Regions from separate parts of the Streptomyces albidicamelliae genome, predicted to be linked through region 3. Evidence: riboswitches for the same ligand, from Rfam matches in the RefSeq annotation. Region 3 holds a riboswitch; each other region holds the start of a gene.
What was found. A riboswitch is a leader RNA that binds a small molecule or an ion and turns the genes downstream of it on or off. The one in region 3 is predicted to bind cobalamin.

Region 1: linked by a shared signal. The riboswitch ahead of N8I86_RS25215 (ribonucleoside-diphosphate reductase subunit alpha) and the one ahead of N8I86_RS36160 (Nickel transporter NicT) in region 3 are both predicted to bind cobalamin.
Region 2: linked by a shared signal. The riboswitch ahead of N8I86_RS32105 (CbtB domain-containing protein) and the one ahead of N8I86_RS36160 (Nickel transporter NicT) in region 3 are both predicted to bind cobalamin.

The regions. Positions count from the first base shown of each region.
Region 1 is NZ_CP106795.1:5,488,445-5,493,959, reverse strand. It holds gene mctP (monocarboxylate uptake permease MctP) at 1-1,390, shown strand, start outside; cobalamin riboswitch at 1,568-1,695, shown strand; gene N8I86_RS25215 (ribonucleoside-diphosphate reductase subunit alpha) at 1,820-4,189, shown strand; gene N8I86_RS25210 (ribonucleotide-diphosphate reductase subunit beta) at 4,189-5,202, shown strand; gene N8I86_RS25205 (hypothetical protein) at 5,213-5,443, opposite strand.
Region 2 is NZ_CP106795.1:7,089,116-7,094,630, forward strand. It holds gene N8I86_RS32090 (xanthine dehydrogenase family protein molybdopterin-binding subunit) at 1-462, shown strand, start outside; gene N8I86_RS32095 (glycoside hydrolase family 65 protein) at 465-2,834, shown strand; gene N8I86_RS32100 (hypothetical protein) at 2,920-3,399, shown strand; cobalamin riboswitch at 3,505-3,648, shown strand; gene N8I86_RS32105 (CbtB domain-containing protein) at 3,685-3,906, shown strand; gene N8I86_RS32110 (CbtA family protein) at 3,927-4,679, shown strand; gene N8I86_RS32115 (histidine phosphatase family protein) at 4,722-5,312, opposite strand.
Region 3 is NZ_CP106795.1:7,998,642-8,004,156, reverse strand. It holds gene N8I86_RS36170 (heavy metal translocating P-type ATPase) at 1-1,697, opposite strand, end outside; gene N8I86_RS36165 (hypothetical protein) at 1,697-1,927, opposite strand; gene N8I86_RS36160 (Nickel transporter NicT) at 2,071-3,180, opposite strand; cobalamin riboswitch at 3,208-3,395, opposite strand; gene N8I86_RS36155 (ArsR/SmtB family transcription factor) at 3,475-3,870, shown strand; gene N8I86_RS36150 (RNA polymerase sigma factor) at 3,949-5,094, opposite strand; gene N8I86_RS36145 (YciI family protein) at 5,103-5,510, opposite strand.

The DNA.
Region 1 (5,515 bases), 2.5 Mb from region 3:
GTCCGGCTTCTTCGCGGTGCCGTACACGATCCTGGTGTACCCGCTGATCTTCACCTTCCTGCCGCGCCTGTGGTCCGTCTCGCACAAGCACGGCTACGTGACCACCTCGGACTTCGTGCGCGGCCGGTTCGGCTCGAAGGGCCTGTCGCTGGCGGTGGCGCTCACCGGCATCCTGGCGACGATGCCGTACATCGCGCTGCAGCTCGTGGGCATCCAGGCGGTGCTCGACGTGATGGGCGTCGGCGGCGGCGAGAACACCAACTGGTTCGTGAAGGACCTCCCGCTGCTCATCGCCTTCGGTGTGCTCGCGGCCTACACGTACTCCTCCGGCCTGCGCGCGCCCGCGCTGATCGCGTTCGTCAAGGACGCGCTGATCTACATCGTCATCGCGGTGGCGATCATCTACATCCCGATCAAGCTGGGCGGCTTCGACGACGTCTTCGCCAAGGCGGGCGACGCGTTCAGCCAGGTCAACCCGGCCACCGGCAAACCGCGCGGCGCCCTCGTCCCGCCCGAGGCGGGCCAGTGGACCTACGCCACGCTGGCGCTCGGCTCGGCCCTCGCGCTGTTCATGTACCCGCACTCGATCACCGCGACCCTGTCGTCCAGGAGCCGTGAGGTGATCCGCCGGAACACCACCATCCTGCCGCTGTACTCGCTCATGCTGGGCCTGCTGGCGCTGCTGGGCTTCATGGCGATCGCGGCCGGGGTGAAGGTGACCAACGGGCAGCTGGCGATCCCGCAGCTGTTCGAGGACATGTTCCCGGACTGGTTCGCGGGCGTGGCCTTCGCGGCGATCGGCATCGGCGCGCTCGTGCCGGCGGCCATCATGTCCATCGCGGCGGCCAACCTCTTCACCCGCAACATCTACAAGGACTTCATCAAGCCGGACGCCACGCCCAGGCAGGAGGCCCAGGTCTCCAAGATCGTGTCGCTGCTGGTGAAGGTGGGCGCGCTGGTCTTCGTCCTCACCATGGACAAGACGGTCGCCATCAACTTCCAGCTGCTGGGCGGCATCTGGATCCTGCAGACCTTCCCGGCCCTGGTGGGCGGCCTGTTCACCCGCTGGTTCCACCGCTGGGCGCTGCTGGCCGGCTGGGCGGTCGGCATGGTGTACGGCACGGTCGCCGCGTACGGGGTCGCCTCGCCGACGCAGAAGCACTTCGGCGGCTCCGCGAAGGAGATCCCGGGTATCGGCGAGATCGGGTACATCGGCCTCACCGCGTTCGTCCTGAACGTCGTCGTCACCGTGGTCCTGACCTTCGTCCTGAAGGCCGTGAAGGCCCCCGAGGGCCTCGACCAGACCCGGCCGGAGGACTACACCGCGGACGCGGGCGACCCGGGCGTCCAGGTGGAGCTGCCGCCGGCGACGGCGGGCACCGGTCACTGAGCCGCAGCCGCGCGACGGGCCGCCGGAGGAGATCCGGCGGCCCGTCGCCGTTTCCGCCCGGCGCACCGCAGCCGCCCGGGCCGGAGGCCGGCGACATCACTCTTCTCACCTACCAGTTGACGCTCTGAAACCGACGGCGACACAACATCTGGGGGTGGCGTGCCGGGCGAGCACAAGATGTATGCTCGTGCTCGCTGTCGCCGCAGGGGAATCCGGTGCGAATCCGGAACTGTCCCGCAACGGTGTACTTGCGTGTCTCCGCACGCCTGTTCAGTCCGAGGACCTGCCGCCAGCGCGCCCGGCCGTCCGGTCCGGGTGCTCACAGACGTCCGGGCCTCGCGGAGTGGGCCGGTGGACGCGACGCCGTGCGCGCTCGTGGCTGCCCCCTGCCCTCCGCCAGGCCCTGTGCCGAGCGAGGGAGAGCCCCACGTGACCATCGCGCCAGCCGACCCGGCTTCAGTCAGCGAGCTGAAGACCGACGGTCCCGGTGCCGCGCTGCTGCGGACCCTGACCGAGCTGACCGCCGACCTCCCCGACGCCGACCCCGGCCGGGTCGCCGCCGCCGCGCTGCGCGGCCGGTCCGCTCGGGCCGACGAGGCGGAGTTGCGCGAGCTGGCCACGGAGGCGGCCGCCGGCCTGATCTCCGAGGACCCCGCCTACTCCCGGCTGGCCGCCCGTCTGCTGACCCTCGCCATCCGCGAGGAGGCCGCCTCGCAGGGCGTCACCTCGTTCACCGAGTCCGTGGCCGTGGGGCACCGCGAGGGGCTCATCGCGGACCGGACCGCCGAGTTCGTCCGAGTGCACGCCGAGCGGCTGGACGCGCTGGTCGACCGGGCCGCCGACGACCGCTTCGGCTACTTCGGCCTGCGCACCCTGCACAGCCGCTACCTGCTGCGGCACCCCTTCACCCGCAAGGTCGTCGAGACGCCCCAGCACTTCATGCTGCGGGTCGCCGCCGGCCTGGCCGAGGACGACACCGTCCGCTCGGTGGACGAGGTCGCGGCGCTCTACGGGCTCATGAGCCGCCTCGACTACCTGCCGTCCTCCCCCACCCTGTTCAACTCCGGTACGCGGCACCCGCAGATGTCGTCCTGCTACCTGCTGGACTCCCCGCTGGACGAGCTGGACTCCATCTACGACCGGTACCACCAGGTCGCGCGGCTCTCCAAGCACGCGGGCGGCATCGGTCTGTCGTACTCCCGGATCCGCAGCCGCGGTTCGCTGATCCGCGGCACCAACGGGCACTCCAACGGCATCGTCCCGTTCCTGAAGACCCTGGACGCCTCGGTGGCCGCGGTGAACCAGGGCGGCCGGCGCAAGGGCGCGGCCGCGGTGTACCTGGAGACCTGGCACTCCGACATCGAGGAGTTCCTGGAGCTGCGGGACAACACCGGTGAGGACGCCCGCCGTACGCACAACCTGAACCTGGCGCACTGGATCCCGGACGAGTTCATGCGCCGCGTCAACGCCGACGAGCAGTGGTCGCTGTTCTCCCCGGCGGACGTGCCCGATCTGGTGGACCTGTGGGGCGCGGAGTTCGACGCCGCGTACCGCGCGGCCGAGGCCGCCGGGCTGGCCCGGAAGACCATCCCGGCCCGTGACCTGTACGGCCGCATGATGCGCACGCTGGCGCAGACCGGCAACGGCTGGATGACCTTCAAGGACGCGGCCAACCGCACCGCCAACCAGACGGCCGAGCCGGGCCACGTCGTCCACTCCTCCAACCTCTGCACGGAGATCCTGGAGGTCACGGACGACGGCGAGACCGCGGTCTGCAACCTGGGCTCGGTCAACCTGGGCGCCTTCGTCGCCGACGGCGGCATCGACTGGGAGCGGCTGGACGAGACGGTCCGCACCGCCGTCACCTTCCTCGACCGCGTCGTGGACATCAACTTCTACCCGACCGAGCAGGCGGGCCGCTCCAACGCCAGGTGGCGGCCGGTGGGCCTCGGCGCGATGGGTCTGCAGGACGTCTTCTTCAAGCTGCGGCTGCCCTTCGACTCGCCCGAGGCGAAGGCCCTGTCGACGCGGATCGCCGAGCGCATCATGCTCGCCGCCTACGAGGCGTCCGCCGACCTCGCCGAGCGCAACGGCCCGCTGCCGGCCTGGGAGAAGACCCGTACCGCCCGCGGTGTGCTGCACCCCGACCACTACGGTGTGGAGCCGGCCTGGCCGGAGCGCTGGGCGGCGCTGCGCGAGCGGATCGCCTCGGTCGGCATGCGCAACTCGCTGCTCCTCGCCATCGCCCCGACCGCCACCATCGCCTCCATCGCGGGCGTCTACGAGTGCATCGAGCCGCAGGTCTCCAACCTGTTCAAGCGCGAGACGCTCTCGGGTGAGTTCCTCCAGGTCAACTCCTACCTGGTACGGGACCTGAAGGACCTCGGGGTGTGGGACGCGCGCACCCGCGAGGCGCTGCGCGAGTCCAACGGCTCGGTGCAGGACTTCGCCTGGATCCCGGCGGACGTCCGGCAGCTGTACCGCACCGCCTGGGAGATCCCGCAGCGCGGCCTCATCGACATGGCCGCGGCGCGTACCCCGTACCTGGACCAGGCGCAGTCCCTGAACCTGTTCCTGGAGACGCCGACCATCGGCAAGCTCTCCTCGATGTACGCGTACGCCTGGAAGTCGGGCCTGAAGACGACGTACTACCTGCGCTCCCGCCCGGCGACGCGGATCGCCCGGGCCGCCCAGGCCCAGGCGCAGCCCCAGGCGTCCATCCCCGTCCAGCAGGCCGCCGACCCCGACGCGGTCGCCTGCTCCCTTGAGAACCCCGAGTCCTGCGAGGCCTGCCAGTGATGTCCACCCGTAACCAGAACCTCCTCGACCCGGGCTTCGAGCTGACCCTGCGTCCCATGCGCTACCCGGACTTCTACGAGCGCTACCGGGACGCCATCAAGAACACCTGGACCGTGGAGGAGGTCGACCTTCACTCGGACGTGGCCGACCTCGCGAAGCTGTCCCCGGAGGAGCAGCACCTGATCGGCCGGCTGGTCGCGTTCTTCGCGACGGGCGACTCGATCGTCGCGAACAACCTGGTGCTGACGCTGTACAAGCACATCAACTCCCCGGAGGCGCGCCTGTACCTGTCGCGCCAGCTGTTCGAGGAGGCCGTGCACGTCCAGTTCTATCTGACGCTGCTCGACACCTACCTCCCCGACCCGGAGGACCGGGCCGCCGCCTTCGCCGCCGTCGAGAACATCCCCTCGATCCGCGAGAAGGCCGGGTTCTGCTTCAAGTGGATCAACGAGGTGGAGAAGCTGGACCGCCTCGAGTCGAAGGCGGACCGACGCCGCTTCCTGCTCAACCTGATCTGCTTCGCCGCGTGCATCGAGGGGCTGTTCTTCTACGGCGCCTTCGCGTACGTCTACTGGTTCCGCAGCCGGGGTCTGCTGCACGGTCTCGCCACGGGCACCAACTGGGTGTTTCGCGACGAGACGATGCACATGTCCTTCGCCTTCGAGGTGGTCGACACCGTCCGCAAGGAGGAGCCGGACCTGTTCGACGACGAACTCCAGCAGCAGGTCGTCGACATGCTGCGGGAGGCCGTCGAGGCGGAGCTGCAGTTCGCGCGCGACCTGTGCGGTGACGGCCTGCCCGGCATGAACACCGACTCCATGCGCCAGTACCTGGAGTGCGTCGCCGACCAGCGTCTGACGCGTCTCGGCTTCGCCCCGGTGTACGGCTCGGAGAACCCCTTCTCCTTCATGGAGCTGCAGGGCGTCCAGGAGCTGACGAACTTCTTCGAGCGCCGTCCGTCCGCGTACCAGGTCGCCGTGGAGGGCACGGTCGACTTCGACGAGGACTTCTGACCGGCCGCCCTCAGGCGGCGCGGGTGGCGCCGTGGTGACGGCGGGACTTGGTGACCCTCCGGGGGGCCGGTGGCTGCGGGGACGCGGTCGCCGGCCGCAGCCCGTTCCGCTCGGCCTCCCTGAGCTGCCGGTCGATGCGCCGGTCGCGCACGATGCCGAGCACGGACGGGAGGACCAGCAGGAGCAGGATCCCGAGGGTGGCGGTCATTCCGATCAGGCCTTCGATCTGGTTTCCGTTCATGGACACCACTGTCGCGCCGAATGCTCCTTACCGTGAGTGGCAGGACTGCCGCAGACCCTCGAATTACTGCCA
Region 2 (5,515 bases), 910 kb from region 3:
CCCTACGCCCGGCACGCCTTCGGCGCCCACTTCGCCGAGACCGCCGTCGACACCGTCACCGGCGAGGTCCGCGTACGCCGGCTCCTCGGGATCTTCGCGGCCGGCCGGATCCTCAACGCCCGCACCGCACGCTCCCAGTTCACCGGCGCCATGACCATGGGCCTGGGCATGGCCCTCACCGAACACAGCACCGTGGACGGCGCGTTCGGCGACTTCACGGAGGCCGACCTCGCCGCCTACCACGTGCCCGCCCACGCCGATGTCCCCGACATCGAGGCCGACTGGCTCGACGAGGACGACCCCCACCTCAACCCCATGGGCAGCAAGGGCATCGGCGAGATCGGTATCGTCGGCACCGCCGCCGCCATCGGCAACGCCGTCCACCACGCCACCGGGATCCGCTTCCGCGAACTGCCCCTCACCCCGGACCGGATCCTCACCGCCCTGCTGTCCGAGGGGTGACGGTGACGGGCCCGGCCTGGGAGTACGACGGCTACCGGCCCGAGGAGGAGCGGCTGCGGGAGTCCCTGTGCACCCTCGGCAACGGCTACTTCGCGACCCGCGGAGCGCTGCCCGAGTGCACCGCCGACGCCGTCCACCACCCCGGCACCTACGCCGCCGGCTGCTACGACCGGCTCACCTCCGACGTCGCCGGGCGGCGGGTCGAGAACGAGGACATGGTCAACCTGCCCAACTGGCTGCCGCTGCGCTTCCGCCCGGCCGGCGCCCACTGGCTCACCCCGGACACCGACCCGGTCACCGACCACCACCAGGTGCTCCACCTCGACCCCGGCCTGCTGGAACGCCGTACCCGCTACGCCCTTCCGGCCGGCGGCTCGCTGCACGTGCGCCAGCTGCGCCTCGTCCATCTGCACGACCCCCATCTCGCCGCCCTGCGCACCGAGTTCACCGTCGAGGGCGACACCGTCGAGCTGGAGGTCGAGTCCGCGATCGACGGCGAGGTCACCAACTCCGGTGTGGCCCGCTACCGGGACCTCGACGGCAGGCACCTCACCCACGTCCACACCGGCACCGCCGCGTCCGGCACGGTCTGGCTGCGCTGCCGCACCCGCACCTCGGACATCAGCTTCGAACTCGCCGCCCGGCTGACCGCCGACGCCCCGGTCACCCACGCCGGCGAAGGCCGACGGGCGGTCCAGCGCGTCCGGTTGCGCCTGCCGCCCGGCCGTACCGTCACCCTGGACAAGACCGTCGCGCTGCACACCTCCCGCGACCCCGCCATCGGCGACCCGCTCCGTGCCGCGGTCGACCGGGTCCGGGACGCGCCCGGCTTCGACGAACTGCTGGAGACACACGCGGCGGCCTGGGACCAGCTGTGGCGGCGCACCGCGCTGGAGGTGCCCGGCGAGGCGGGCAGCATCCTGCGCCTGCACCTGTTCCACCTGCTGCAGACCCTCTCCCCGCACACCGCCGACCTCGACGTCGGCGTCCCCGCGCGCGGACTGCACGGCGAGGCCTACCGCGGACACGTCTTCTGGGACGAACTCTTCGTCCTGCCCTACCTCAACCTGCACCTGCCCGAGGTCTCCCGCGCCCTGCTGCGCTACCGCCACCGCCGGCTGGACGCCGCCTGCCACGCCGCCCACGAACTCGGCCGGCGCGGCGCGCGGTATCCCTGGCAGAGCGGCAGCGACGGCCGCGAGGAGACCCAGCAGCTCCACCTCAACCCGCGCTCCGGCCGCTGGCTGCCCGACCACTCCCGGCTCCAGCACCACGTGGGCTCGGCCGTCGCGTACAACGTGTGGCAGTACTGGGAGGCGACCGGCGACCTCGACTTCCTGCACGGCGAGGGCGCCGAGATGCTGCTCCAGATCGCCCGTTTCTGGGCGGACTCCGCCGGCTACGACCCCCACCTCGGCCGGTACCGCATCCGTGGCGTGGTCGGCCCCGACGAGTACCACGACGCCTATCCCGGCGCGAGCCGGCCGGGCCTGGACGACAACGCGTACACCAACGTCACCGCCGCCTGGGTGCTCGACCGCGCGCTGGAGCTGCTGCGCGCCCTGCCCGAGCCACGCCGCCGCGAACTCACCGAGGCCGTCGGCCTGGCCGAGGACGAGCCCGCCCGCTGGGAGGAGGTCTCGCGCACCCTGCACGTCCCCTTCCACGACGGGGTGATCAGCCAGTTCGAGGGGTACGCCGGCCTCGCCGAGCTGGACTGGGACGGCTACCGGAAACGGTACGGCGACATCCGCCGCCTGGACCGGATCCTGGAGGCGGAGGGCGACACCGTCAACCGGTACAAGGCGTCCAAGCAGGCCGACGTGCTGATGCTCGGCTACCTCTTCGCCCCACCCGAACTACGCTCCCTGTTCGACCGGTTGGGCTACCCGCTGGACGAGCGGACCTGGACCGCGACCGTGGACCACTACCTGCACCGCACCAGTCACGGCTCCACCCTCAGCGGCCTGGTCCACGGCTGGATCCTGGCCCGGGCCCGCCGCACCGACGCCTGGGCCTTCGTCCAGGAGGCGCTGCGCGGCGACATCGCCGACCTCCAGGGCGGCACCACCGGGGAGGGCATCCACCTCGGCGCCATGGCCGGCACGCTCGACCTCGTCCAGCGCGGGCTGACCGGCCTGGAGACCCGGGGCGGCGCCCTGCGCCTCGACCCCGTCCCGCTGCCCGAACTCTCCTCCTACGGCTTCGCCATCCGCTACCACGGCCACTGGGGCGTCCACCTGCGCCTGCGCAGCGGCCTGCTGGAGATCGCCGTACCGGCCTCCGGCCGCGGCCCCATCGACCTCCGTCTGCGGGACCTGGCGGTCGGGGTCCGGCCGGGGGAGACGGCCCGGCTCGTGCTTCCGGAGTAGTCCCTCGCCCATGCGTGAAGGAGCCCCGGAACCTGTGGATATCCTCTGCGTATTGTCAGGTCCCTGTAAGGCATGGATCCACCGCATGAGAAGACGAAACCTCTGGGCGACGGCCGTGGCCCCGGCCGTCCTGGTGACGACGGTGCTCACCTGGTGGCTGGTCCGCGATCCCGCCCCGTACGCCCTGAGCGGCGGACCGGCGGTGCACCTCACCGTGCGTCCCGAGAAGTCCCGCTATCCCGAGGCCGGGGAGGTCGCGGACGAGGCCCGGCTGCTCCTCGAGGTGTACGTCCAGCGCCTGAGGGCCGGTGACGCCGACGGCCTGGCCGACCTGGGCGCCCCCTGGTACACCGGACGCGACCGGGCCGCGCGCGACCTGGTCGACCGCTACCGCGCGCACGCCGGCGGAGCGGCCGAGGCGATCGTGCGGGATCCGGCCGTACCGGACCTGGCCGGTGTGGAACTCCGCTTCGGCGACGGCCGGCGGCAGACCCTGGGGATCAGCCGCGACCACGACGACGTGTGGTGGCTGCAACTGGGAGACGGCGACCCCGTGGCGCCATAGGCGCGCCGGACGGAACGGCCGCCCCACGGCTTCCCCCTGAGACCCGGAACTGACGTACCGTCACGAGAGGAAGATCACGACTGTGGACGCGGTCTTGGCCGCGCACGCGTCTCGCGGTACGGTCTGTCCGATATCGACGACGGCGAGACGGAAGCCGGTGGGAATCCGGCACGGTCGCGCCACTGTATGCGGGACACCCCTCGGGGTGGTCCGCCGAGTCAGACCCGTGGCCGTCGTCCTGTGCACCACCGAGATGGGACGCGAACTCCCAGAGGAGGTCCTGCCATGGCGCAGACCGTCGCTCAGCCGACAGCCACCACCCCCGCCGTTCCCGCCACGCTGCCGCTGAAGGCGATAGCACCCTGGGCGGTCTTCTTCGGCGTCCTGATGCTCGTCCTGCTCTACTTCGTCGGCGCCGAACAGGGCGCCACCTCCGTGTTCAACGGCACCGACGTCCACGAGTGGGTGCACGACGCCCGCCACCTGCTCGGCTTCCCCTGCCACTGACGCGAGGGACTCCGCGCACCATGAACTCCGCAACGGTAAGAAACCTTCTCGTGCGGGGCATGCTCGCCGGCCTCGTGGCCGGCGTGCTCGCCCTCGTCGTGGCCTACCTCCTCGGTGAGCCGAGCGTCGACCAGGCGATCGCCTTCGAGGACGCCCACGCGCACGAGCACGAGATGGAAGTCGTCTCCCGCTCCCTGCAGGCCACCGCCGGCCTCGCCACGGGTGTCCTCGTCTACGGGGTCGCCTTCGGCGGCATCGCCGCGCTCGCGTACTCCTTCGCGCTCGGCCGTGTCGGCCGGTTCAGCCCGCGGGCGACCGCGCTGCTGCTGTCCGGCTGCGCGCTGGTCGCCGTGTACGTCGTACCGTTCCTGAAGTACCCGGCCAACCCGCCGTCCGTCGGTCAGCCCGAGACCATCGGCAAGCGGACCACCCTGTTCTTCCTGATGATGGCCCTCAGCGTGCTCCTCGCGGTGGGCGCCACCATCCTCGGCAAGCGTCTCGCGCCCCGTCTGGGCAACTGGTGGGCGACCGTCGCCGCGATGGCCGCCTTCGTCGTGGTCATCGGGCTCGCCTACGCCTTCCTGCCCGCCGTCAACGAACTGCCCGCGCACTTCCCGGCCCGCCTGCTGTGGCGGTTCCGGCTCTCCACCCTGGCCATCCAGACCGTCCTGTGGGCCTCATTCGGCCTGCTCTTCGGCGAGTTGGCCGAGCGGCAGCTGAACCCCCGGCCGGCGAAGGCGTCTTCGGGGCGGACGGTTCCCGCCCCGCACTGACGGTCCCGGAGGCGGCCTCCTGAGCCACGGCGACCGCCCGGCTCAGGGGGCGGCGGCCGCGTCCTGTCCGGTCAGCGGCCGGCCGAGCCGCAGATTCCACCGTCCGGCCCGGCCGCTCAGTTCCGTCGCCGTCAACGGCGGCACGTCCAGCCGCCAGAAGGCGTCCGCGGGCAGACCGAGGACGTGCACGACCGCGGCCCGTACGACCTCCGGCTCGACCACGGCGAGGGTGCGGCCGTCCGTCCCCTGTACGGCGTCCAGCCACCGCCCGACCCGTTCGCACATCTCCCGTACCGACTCGCCACCGTGGGGCGCGGATCCGGCGTCGGTGAGCCAGCGGCCCACGGCCTCCGGTTCGGCGGCCCCCACCTCCTCCAGGGTGCGGCCCCGCCAGCGGCCCGCGTCCAGACCCGCCGGCGCGGAGTCCCGCGCACCGACGAGGCCCAGCGCCCCGGCCGTCTCCCGGCAGCGCACGCTGGGCGAGGTCAGCACCCGGCCGGGAGCGCGCAGGCACCCGGCGGCGGAGCGGGCGCCGGCCGCCCCGGCCTCGTCGAGCGAGTCGCCGTCGTCGAAGCGGGCCCTGCGCATCGACGGGCTCGTCGCGGGCGAGACGAGGGTGACGCGGCTGGTCACGTGCCTGTTCCTCCTGCTGCTTCACCGGGTGCGCGGGCCGGCACCGGGTACCGGGAGTGGCCCGGCGGTCCGCCGCGAACCTAACACCCGCCCCGAGAAGGCGGGCGCCCCGTCCCGCACCCCGCACTACATCCCGACGAGGGTGTTTAGTCCGCTCTCCGTGGGTCACGCGATCCGGGGAACCAGGTGCCGGCCGGGACCGC
Region 3 (5,515 bases):
GCCTCGGCGCGTCCGTCGACGCGTACGAGGACGGGGGTGTATGCGGCGTTCTCCGCCGCCGTGAGCGCGGCCCGCAGCGCGGTCGGCAACTCGCCCTCCGGGGCGACGACCTCCACCGTGCGGCCGTCGACGTGGCCGCGTACCCCCCGTCCCGGCGTGGCCGTGAAGTCGCGTACGGCGGGCAGCGGTTGTCCGGCCGGTGCGCGTCGCGCGCAACTGGTGACGGCTCGCCCGAGCGGGTGTTCCGACCCCTGTTCCACGGCACCGGCCAGGCGAAGGACCGTCTCCTGGCCGAGGCCGCCCGGAGCCGCGGTGATCCCGGCGACGGTCATGTGGCCGCTGGTCAGCGTTCCGGTCTTGTCCAGGACCACGATGTCGACGTGCCGGAGTGCCTCCAGGGTCCGCGGACCACGGACCAGTACGCCCAGTTGGGCCCCGCGGCCGGTCGCGGCCATGAGGGCGGTGGGCGTGGCCAGGCCGAGCGCGCAGGGGCAGGCCACGACGAGTACGGCCACGCACGCGGTGATCGCCGCCTGGGGGTCGGCTCCGGCGCCGAGCCAGAACCCGAGCACGGTGACGGCGACGGTCAGCACGACGGGTACGAACACCCCGGCCACCGCGTCGGCCAGTCGTTGCGCCCGCGCCTTGCCCGCCTGGGCGTCGGTCACCAGCCGGGTGATCCGGGCCAGTCGGGTGTCGCTCCCGACGGCGGTGGCTCGCACCAGGAGCAGACCACCGGCGTTGACCGCACCGCCGACCAGGGCCGATCCTGGCCCCACCTCGACCGGCTCGCTCTCGCCGGTGACCAGGGACAGATCCAGGGCGGAACTGCCCTCCACCACCAGGCCGTCGGTGGCGACCCGCTCACCGGGGCGCACGGCGAAGACCTGCCCCACCCGCAGCTGTTCGAGGGGCACGGAACGCTCGCCGTGCCCGTCCCGTACGGACACCTCCTTGGCGGCCAGCTCCGCCAGCGACCGCAGGGCGGCTCCGGTCCCTCGTCCCGCCCGTGCCTCCAGGAACCGTCCGGCGAGCACGAACAGCGGGACGCCGACCGCGGCTTCGAGGTACACGTGCGCGGGGCCTTCCGACGCGGACGGCAGCAGACTGAACGGCATCCGCATCCCCGGGTCGCCCGCTCCCCCGAGGAACAGCGCGTACGCCGACCAGGAGAAGGACGCCACCACACCCAGCGACACGAGGGTGTCCATGGTGGCCGCCGAGTGGCGCAGTCCGCGCACGGCCCGTACGTGGAACGGCCAGGCGCTCCACACCGCGACCGGGGCCGCCAGCACGAAGCACAGCCACTGCCAGTTCCGGAACTGCAGGGAGGGCGCCATCGACAGGACCAGGACGGGAACGGCGAGCAGCGCGGTGACCACGAGCCGCTCGCGCTCCCGCCGCGCGGCGGCCTCGGCGTCCCTCTCGCGGCCGTCGGTCCCTTCGCGCCCGTCCGGTACGGCGGCCTCGGGCAGCGCGGCCTCGTACCCCGCCTGTCCGACCGCCGTGACGAGGTCCTCCGCGGGGACGTCCGCCGGATGGCTGACCCGGGCGCGTCCGGTGGCGAGGTTGACGGTGGCCGTGACCCCGTCGAGTCCGGTCAGCTTCTTCTCCACCCGGCGGACGCACGCGGCACACGTCATGCCGCTGACCGTCAGATCCGTGACCACCAGCGGCGCCGGGATCTCGGCCCCCATCACTCACCGCCGCCGTGCATGCCGGGCATGTCACCCGTGCCGCCCCCGCTGCTTCCGCCGCCTCCGGAGCCGCGCATCCCGGGCGCCACCGGCCCGGTGGCCGATCCCACGGCGTACGACACCGAGAAGACCAGCACCAGCAGCAACAGGAAGCCGCAAAGCTTGGGCGGGGGCAGGAGCGTGCGGGGAACCCCGGCCGCGCGGCGGGAGGGGTGTCGGGACTCGGCCATGCTCGACCTTCCTGGTCGCTCGAACCGTCGTACGGCGCAGCAGGTCGCAGCCGTACCGCTCCAGCAGTCGGACGGATCGGTGGCCGAGTTCCCGCACGGGACGATGGCGTAGGCCACATGGCGTACGCGTGCGGGGCTCGACGTCAGCCGGTGTCCGCGGAGCGGGTGTTCCAGCGTTCCTCGATCCTGGCCAGGCGCCAGTAGGCGATGGCCACCGCCCAGACCACCACGAACAGACCGACGATGACGTAGCCGACGCTGTCCAGGTTCAGTCCCGCTATCCAGCCGGTGACGCCGTCACTCAGGCCGAGCTTGTCGTGCAGGACGCCGACCAGCTCGATGGTGCCGACGAAGAACGCGACGGCGATGGACAGGCCGGTGATCGTGAGGTTGTAGAACACCTTGCGGACGGGGTTGGAGAACGCCCACTGGTAGGCGAAGTTCATGAACGTGCCGTCGAGGGTGTCGAACAGGCTCATGCCCGCGGCGAACAGCAGGGGCAGGCACAGCACCGCGTACCAGGGCAGCCCGGCGGCCGCGCCGTTGCCGGCCAGGGCGAGGAGCAGGACCTCGGTCGTGGTGTCGAAGCCGATCCCGAAGAGGAAGCCGAGGGGGAACATCTGGCCCGGGCGGCGGATGGACCTGGTGAGCCGTCCCAGGACGCGGTTCATGAACCCGCGTGAGTCGAGGTGCGCCTGCAGTTCGGCCTCGTCGTACTGGCCGGCGCGCATGGCCCGGAAGACCCGGAGGATGCCGAACAGCGCCACGAGGTTGAGGGCGGCGATGAGGTACAGGAAGGACCCCGAGACCGTGGTGCCCACGGTGCCCAGGACCTGGTGGGTGCGGGAGCCGTCGTTCATCAGGGTGCCGGCGAGCTTCGCACCGCCGGCGACCAGGGCGGCCATCGCGACCACGACGCTGGAGTGCCCGAGGGCGAACCAGAAGCCCACGGAGACGGGCCGTTTGCCGTCGGCCATCAGCTTGCGGGTGGTGTTGTCGATCGCGGCGATGTGGTCGGCGTCGAAGGCGTGCCGCATGCCGAGCGTGTACGCGGTGACGCCCAGCCCGACCCCGAACGCCTTGGTGCCGACCTCATAGTGACGGGGTATCACCAGCAGGAAGAGGATCCCGAAGGCGACGACGTGCAGTGCCACGATCACGGCCAGGAGTCCCGCGGTGCGGACGGTGTCCTCGCGACGCCAGCGGAAGGACGGTTCGGCGTCGGTTTCGGGCACGCCTTGGGACACGGTCATGCGGTCACGCTCCAGCACCTCGTGGATCAGCTTCGTGATGCCGTGGCCGGTCTCCTGGCTGACGGGTCGACGCGCCCGCCCCTGCCTTCCCGGCCGTGCGGCCAGTGGCATACGTGGGGCGGGAACTCCCCGATCACAGTGGCGAGGGCCGCTCCGGCCTGAGCCCCTGAGGGCTGTCACCGGTCTTCCCGAACACCACGGCCCGTCCACCCTAGAAGGCCGGGGTCGTCAGCTGCAAGATTGCACAACTGCTCAGGTATGGAGGCGAACGCCCGGGGCTGCGATGATGGCGGCATGCATCTCGTCCCCGCGGACCGTTCCGGGCGGCGCACCATCGACGGCCACCGGGTCTGTGACGCCATCGCCGCCGTCGGCGAGCCCGAGCGGGTGCGCACCTGGGCCGACCGCTTCTCCCTGCTCTCCGATCCCGGTCGGCTGTCCCTGCTGCTCGCCGTCCACGAGGCCGGTCCCATCGCCGTCTCCGACCTCGCCGTGGCCACCGGCATGCGCGACACGACCGTCTCGCAGGCACTGCGCCTGCTGCGGGCCGCGGGAGTGGTCGAGGGCCGCAAGGACGGCCGGATCGTGCGCTACCACCTCGTCGACGGCCCGGTGGCCGCGCTGCTGGAGCACTGCAAGTCGGCCGGCACCGGCGACGGCCGCGTACGGCCCCACCGGTCCGAGGAGTAGGGCGTCGTACGCGGCTGCGCACCGGTGACGCGGCGCGGTCGTCGGGATCCCGGCCGGTGCCTGTGCCGGCCGGAGCCCTCAGTCGCGGATGCGGGCGTTGAGCCGGGCGGCCTGCCGCGTCAGGTGGTCGCGTTCCGCCAGGTTGGGAGCCTTGTGAGCCGCTTCGGCGTACAGGCGTGCCGCCGTCACCACGTCCCCGTCGCGCTCGTGCAGGTACGCCGACACGGCCGAGTGGCGGGGCAGCGAGGCGTCCAGCTCCGCCAGCGCGGCGAGCCCGGCCCGCGGGCCGTCCGCCTCGCCGACGGCGACGGCACGGTTGAGCCGGACGACGGGGCTGTCCGTGAGCCGTACCAACTCGTCGTACCACTCGACGATCTGCACCCAGTCCGTGTCCTGCGCACGCTGCGCGTCCGCGTGCAGGGCGGCGACGGCGGCCTGGGCCTGGAACTCGCCCAGCCGGTCCCTCGACAGGGCCGCCTGCAGGATGGTGATGCCCTCGGCGATCGCCTTCGTGTCCCAGCGGCCGCGGTCCTGTTCGGCGAGCGGCACCAGGCTGCCGTCCGGCCGGGTCCGGGCGGGCCGCCGGGCATGGTGCAGCAGCATCAGCGCGAGCAGCCCCGCCACCTCCGGGTGGTCGATCCCGGCCGCGAGCTGCCGGGTGAGCCGGATCGCCTCCGCGGCGAGGTCCACATCACCGCCGTACCCCTCGTTGAAGATCAGGTACAGCACGCGCAGCACGGTGGCGACGTCGCCCGGCCGGTCCAGCCGCACGCCCGAGACGGTGCGCTTGGCCCGGCTGATGCGCTGGGCCATGGTCGCCTCGGGCACCAGGTACGCCCGGGCGATCTGCCGGGTGGTCAGCCCGCCCACCGCGCGCAGCGTCAGTGCCACCGCCGACGACGGCGTCAGCGAGGGGTGTGCGCACAGGAAGTACAGCTGGAGGGTGTCGTCCACCGCCGGTGAGGGCGCGGGCGCCGGCTCCTGGTCGACGCGGTCCTCCCGCCGGCGGCGGGCGGCGTCCGCCCGCACCGCGTCGAGGTACCGGCGCCAGGCCACGGTCACCAGCCAGCCCTTCGCGTCCCGCGGCGGATCGGCCGGCCACACGCGCACCGCTTCGACCAGCGCGTCCTGTACGGCGTCCTCGGCCGCGGCGAAGTCCGCGCCACGCGCCACCATGACGGCGAGCACGCCGGGCGTCAGACTTCGCAGCAGCACCTCGTCCACGGCCGAGGTCACTCCGTGACGGTCGGCGGCTCGGCGAGGAACGGGCGCAGCTCCAGCCACTCGTGGATCGGCTCGCCGCCCGCGCCCGGCGCGGCAGACAGTTCGCCCGCCAGCTCGACCGCCCGCTCGTAGTCGTCGACGTCGATGACCATCCAGCCGGCGATCAGGTCCTTGGTCTCCGCGAACGGACCGTCGGTGACCGGCGGGCGTCCCTCACCGTCGTACCGGACCCACGTCCCCTCCGGGGCCAGCGCCTGCCCGTCGACGAACTCTCCGGTCTTCTCCAGCCGCGCCGCGAAATCGCGCATGTACTGCACGTGCGCCGTGATCTCGTCCTGCGTCCACTGGTCCATCGGCACGCAGTTGGCGGCGGCCGGAGCGCCCCGGTAGTGCTTCAGCAGCAGATACTTCGCCATGGTGA